2 regions of the Rubrilithobacter danxiaensis genome follow, and region 1 is predicted to be linked to the other one. Evidence: riboswitches for the same ligand, from Rfam matches in the RefSeq annotation. Region 1 holds a riboswitch; the other holds the start of a gene.
What was found. Region 1 has a riboswitch for S-adenosylmethionine ahead of metH (methionine synthase). Riboswitches for the same ligand answer to the same signal wherever they lie in the genome.
Positions count from the first base shown of each region.

Region 1 (3,098 bases):
GAACATTTTTCCTGCACCGAACAAATCGCCTACGATATTCATCCCGTCCATCAATGGGCCTTCAATAACCTGCAGTGGCTTATCATATTTCTGCCTGGCTTCTTCTACGTCGGCATCCAGATAATCAATAATTCCTTTTACGAGGGAATGGGATAAGCGTTCTTCTACAGTTCCTTTGCGCCATTCTTCGTCTTTAACGGTTTCTTTACCTTTTGATTTTACGGTTTCGGCATACTCTACCAGGCGTTCTGTAGCATCATCACGCCGGTTTAACAGCACGTCTTCTACCTTTTCAAGCAGTTCTTTAGGAATTTCTTCATAAACTTCGAGCATACCCGCGTTTACAATTCCCATATCCAAACCCGCTTTTATGGCGTGATAGAGGAATGCAGAGTGCATTGCTTCGCGGACAACATTATTTCCTCTGAATGAAAAGGAAATGTTTGACACACCGCCGCTTACTTTAGCCAGGGGAAGGTTTTCCTTAATCCACTTTGTAGCTTTTATAAAATCTACCGCGTAATTATTGTGCTCTTCAAGGCCTGTAGCAACGGTGAGAATATTAGGGTCAAAAATAATATCCTGGGGAGGAAAGCCTATTTCATTTACCAGGATATCATACGAACGTTTGCAGATTTCTGTCCGGCGTTCGTAATTATCGGCCTGTCCCTGTTCGTCAAATGCCATTACTACCACCGCCGCTCCGTAACTTAGTATTTTTCGGGCCTGCTCTTTAAACTTCTCTTCGCCTTCTTTTAGTGAAATGGAGTTTACAATCCCTTTTCCCTGCAGGCATTTTAAGCCGGTTTCAATAACCGTCCATTTGGAAGAATCAACCATGATGGGAAGCTTCGCAATATCCGGCTCTGAAGCAATAAGATTAAGAAACTTCTTCATCGCTGCTTCCGAATCGAGCATTCCCTCATCCATATTTACATCGATGACCTGTGCTCCGCCTTCAACCTGCTGGCGGGCAACAGCAAGGGCTGCCTCATAATCTCCACCCAAAATAAGTTTAGAAAATTTGGGTGATCCGGTAATGTTGGTACGTTCGCCAATATTTACGAAAATACTTTCGGGAGTGATGGTAACAGGCTCCAGTCCGCTCAGGCGGAGAAAAGGTTCAACAACAGGCACTTTTCTTGGAGGATATTTTGCCGCTTTTTCGGCGATACATTTGATATGTTCGGGAGTAGTTCCGCAACAGCCTCCTACAATATTTACAAACCCGTTGGCAATAAAATCTTCTACCAGGTGGGCGGTTTCATGCGGTACTTCATCGTAAGCACCAAATTCGTTTGGTAAGCCGGCATTTGGATACGCGGAAATATAACATGGGGCCTTTAACGAAAGTTCTTCAATATGAGGGCGCATTTCCTTTGCACCCAAAGCGCAATTAAGACCGATGCTCAGGATATTACCATGCGTTAAGGAGTTCAGGAAGGCTTCTACCGTTTGGCCGGAAAGGGTGCGCCCGCTGTTGTCGGTAATTGTTCCCGAGATCATGATCTCGATCTTTCTTCCGATCTCTTTCTCGTATCGCTTAACTGCAAATATTCCGGCTTTGGTAATTAGTGTATCTGTAATGGTTTCGAAAAGAAGCACATCGGCGCCGCCATCCACCAGTCCGCGTACCTGTTCATAGTAAGCTTCTGCGAGCTCATCAAAAGTAACTGCACGAAACCCCGGGTCGTTTACATCAGGCGACATGGAAGCCATTTTGGTGGTAGGCCCCATCGCACCTGCAACGAAACGCGGTTTATCCGGATTTTTTGCAGTAAACTCTGCCGCAATTTCTTTTGCGATACGAGCCCCTTCAAAACTCATTTCATAAGAAAGATCCTCCATCTGGTAGTCAGCCATAGAGATCCGCTGTGTACTGAACGTGTTAGTTTCTATAATATCCGCACCCGCAGCAAGATACTCTGCATGTATCGCTTTGATGATATCAGGCCTGGTGATATTAAGAAGATCATTATTCCCTTTTACGTCACAGGGGTGATCTTTAAAACGTTGCCCACGAAAGTCCTGTTCGGTTAACTGGTAACGCTGTATCATTGTACCCATTGCACCATCAATTACCAGGATGCGCTTTTCCAGTTCTTCTCTTATATCCATTTTTGAGTAGTACGTATAAGTTGTATGTTATAAGTTGTATGTTATAAGTTGTATGTTATAAGTTGTGGGTTGTAAGTTTTGGGGCAGCAGCTATAAGCTTTTTTTACTTATAACCTACCACGTAACTTACAACTCAATTTCAGCTTATTTTTGAAAAGTCGGGTATTTGTTTGACTTTCACTTATCTTCTTCGCCAACCGGCGAATAGAATTTAGCACCTTGTAAGCACAGGTTGCTAAGACTTCGCAGGGTCTATTCCCTCCGTCTTTCTCAATAAGCAGTACAAAAATGTGAATTTTTAATTTAAAAAGCAACAAAGGCGCTGAAAGCGCCTTTAAAACACAATCCTCTTTCAGGCCTGTGTTAAATATTATTTTCTGCCTCCAAATAAGCGCAGAAGAAAGAGAAACATATTAAGAAAATCAAGATAAAGGGTTAGGGCGCCCATAATTATCATTTTTTTTGATGAAGCCTCTCCGTATTCAAGCCCTTCAGATATTCTTTTTAATTTTTGCACGTCGTAAGCTGTTAAACCTACAAATATTGCTACACCAACAAAGCTGATGATATAATCCAACTGACTGCTGTTAAGAAAGAAATTCACAACAGAGGCAATAAGAATTCCTATCAGCAGCATGAACAGAATAGAGCCAAATTTTGTTAAGTCCTGATTTGTGGTATACCCGGCAATTGCCATTACGCCAAAAAGAAGGGAAGCGGTAATAAAGCATCCGAAAATTGAGGAAGCGGTAAAAACCAACAGGATAAAGCTTAAGCTGATCCCCGTTAGTGCGGCATAAGCTACAAACAGGCTTGTTAATACGGGATAAGATAATCTGTTCAACCCAAAAGACATTAAAAGTACAAAAGCCAGCGGTGAGAACATGGCGATCTTGCCCAGTAAGGTTGTTCGGCCTGTGTCGGTATTTATAAGAAGTTGGAGCAGCTCGATATCTGTAGAAAACCAAAAGGCACATAGC
Region 1 covers NZ_JBKOPS010000004.1:35,178-38,275, reverse strand. The annotation lists gene metH (methionine synthase) at 1-2,118, opposite strand, end outside; SAM riboswitch class I at 2,297-2,398, opposite strand; gene ACLCDL_RS05985 (Bax inhibitor-1/YccA family protein) at 2,489-3,098, opposite strand, start outside.

Region 2 (3,098 bases), on a different contig from region 1:
AGTTCAGCTTTTCAAAGCAGGTACTTATTGATAATGAGTTTTCAGAAAACGACAATCCAATGTTTCAAAAACAGGAAAATAGCGAAAGGGCAGTTATTAACAGGGAATTAGGCCGCGTAATGGAAAATGCTTTGCAACAAATTCCTGCCGATTACAGGATGGTTTTTACCCTGCGTGAATTAAACGGATTAAGTGTTTTAGAAACGGCCGATGCACTTGACATTACAGAAAGCAATGTTAAAGTAAGATTGACCCGGGCGAAAAAGATGCTGCGCTTTGAAATAGAAAAGATGTATTCTCCTGAAGATATTTTTGAATTTAACCTTATTTATTGTGACAGAATAGTGGAGAGAGTGATGTCGGAGATAAAAAGTCAGAAAGAAGCGGATTTTTAGTGGTATTCTGATAAACATTATTTACCCTAATAATATTTTAACATCTTTCATATTTTATAAAAAATCGCTTTGTTGAAATCCGGCTGTGATCTTGTTTCGTAGGTAATTGTATCTAATACAACTACTATGAAAACAAAAGTTCTGAAATTGGCCCTGCCGGTTTTATCCGCACTGTTTTTATCTGCTATTTTTGCATTTGCGTATTATCCCAACAAATCAAATAGCTCAGCACCTGGTTCAAATGTTTCAGTTGCAGAAGTAACTGAAAATCTTGAATTTGATTTTGATCAATCCCTTATCAGGAAAAACAACCGCCCACAACTTATTAAGCTTGCCGCCTTAATGAAAACGAATGACAAGGTTTTGGCACTACGGGGACACGCAGATGCTATCGGTGAGTATGTTTATAACTGGAACTTTCTAAAAGAAGGGCAGACGAAGTAAAAAGCTTTTTAGTGAGCCTTGGAATTGACGAAGAAAGAATAGTTGCTACAGAGTTTGGAAGCACCATTCCCATAGCAAGCAATAAAACGGCTGCAGGTCGCCAAAAGAACAGAAGAGTTGAGTTTAAGATTGTTGAAAGAAAATACTAACGGGTAGATTGTTGAAAAAGCGTAGTCGAATAATTAATAAGGCTACGCTTCTTATAATGACAATCGTTTTCACGCAATCTTATGAAGAACTACCATTGATTCCTCTGATGCAGAAGAATTAAGGAAATTTGCTATTTCTTTGGTAAGAAGTTCGGTTTCAATCAAAAAACCATCATGGCCATAAAGAGAATTAATTTCAATATAGCGGGAATTACGGATGTTTTTTGCCAGAAATTTTTGTTCTTCCGGTGGAAATAAAATGTCGGAAGAAATAGCTGTTACCAGCGTTTTTGCGGTAATTTTTTCTAAGGCTTGTTTTGCCGATCCCCGTTGCCTTCCTACATTATGGCTGTCCATAGCTTTGCTTAAATACCAGTAGCTGTACGCATTAAAGCGGTTAACCAACTTTTCTCCCTGGTAATTCTGATAAGACGAAGCCCTGAAATCATCGGTTTTATCAGCAGATATTTCCTGTTGCGTTATTTCATACGTTTCATAACTACGATATGAAAGGAGTGCAATGCTCCGTGCGGCTTTCAATCCTTTTTTTCCGCCATCTTTTGTTTGCGCATAAAAGGTACGATCAGTGCTTATTGCAAGGCGCTGACTTTCATTAAATGCAATTCCCCAGGCTGAATGAAAAGCATTGGTGGCAATCAAAACCAGTTTTTTTATTCTTTCCGGCTCAATTATAGCCCATTCTACAGCTTGTTGTCCTCCTAAGGACCCACCAATAAGCAGTTCGATATTTTCAATTTGTAAATGATTTGCCAGCAGGATTTGTGCATTGACAATATCACGAACGGTATAAGCCGGAAATGAAAGATAATATGGTTGTCCTGTAGACGGATTGAGACTTAGTGGATTTGTGGTTCCATAGGCAGAGCCTAAAACATTGGCACAAACAATAAAATGATCTTCCGGATTGAAGAAACCATTTTCTCCGAATAAACCTTTCCACCAGTCAAACACATCTGAATTTGCGGTTAGCGCATGGCAAACCCAGATTACATTGTCTTTTTTTGAATTAAGTTTACCATAGGTATGATAAGCAATTTCCAGGTTCTTGATTTTTTTGCCGTTTTCCAGCTTGAATTGCTTCTTATATTTATATACTTCAAAACTCATTTTGTACGATGTCAGATAAACAAAAATTTTAATTAGGATTGCAAAATGGCAGGATTGCCAAAAATGTTAAATCCGACACATGTACCACAAAGAAAGCGGAGATGTCAAATAAAGAGGCTGGTTCGGGTCCGAAAATTTGCCGGACGGAGGAAGGGTCTTTGTCTGTTTCATGTTTTAATAATTTATATACTCCGCAACTGCGGACAGGAATTGGCACCTTCTGTTTCGTCAGGGTTGCCAGTGGGTCTACGAGCCCGTTCTCTCGCCACTTCTTTATAAATCAAAATCCTGAATTGGAATATTGATGAATATTGATATTGCTATCAACGCTTCAAAGCTAACAGATTTTTAACTTTTATAAAAGAATTTTTATTCAGCTTCCAGCGCCTGCGATAAATCCTGTAGTAAATCTTCAATATTTTCTAAACCGATTGATACGCGTAGCAAATTTAATGGTGTTTTCGTGTTTGGCCCTTCTATAGAAGCACGATGTTCAATCAGGCTTTCAACACCTCCCAGGCTGGTTGCTTGGGTAAATAATTGCGTAGAGTTAACTACTTTTCTTGCTTTTTCTGCACCACCTTTCACCAGAAATGAAAACATCCCGCCAAAACCGATCATCTGTTTTGCTGCAACCAAATGATTTTTATGAGTTTCCAGTCCGGGATAAAATATTTCTTCAACTAAAGGATGTTTCTGCAAAAATTCAACGGCTTTTTGAGCATTAAAGGCATGTCCCTTCATTCGGTATGGTAATGTTTTTATTCCCCGAACGGTTAAATAACAATCAAAAGGAGAAGGCACAGCACCGGAAAGTTCCTGCAAACTTCTGATCTTATCCCACATCGTATCTTTTTCTTTTGTTATTAAAGCTCCGCCTAAAACATCACTATGTCCCCCGAAATACTTGGTTGTAGAATGCATTACAATATCTGCACCGAGCTCGAGCGGGCGTTGAAAAACAGGAGTGGCAAAAGTATTG
Region 2 covers NZ_JBKOPS010000001.1:75,469-78,566, reverse strand. The annotation lists gene ACLCDL_RS00335 (sigma-70 family RNA polymerase sigma factor) at 1-395, shown strand, start outside; gene ACLCDL_RS00330 (OmpA family protein) at 522-839, shown strand; gene ACLCDL_RS00325 (OmpA family protein) at 851-988, shown strand; gene ACLCDL_RS00320 (homoserine O-acetyltransferase family protein) at 1,058-2,116, opposite strand; SAM riboswitch class I at 2,296-2,398, opposite strand; gene ACLCDL_RS00315 (trans-sulfuration enzyme family protein) at 2,486-3,098, opposite strand, start outside.
Region 2: another riboswitch for S-adenosylmethionine. It lies ahead of ACLCDL_RS00320 (homoserine O-acetyltransferase family protein); the one in region 1 lies ahead of metH (methionine synthase).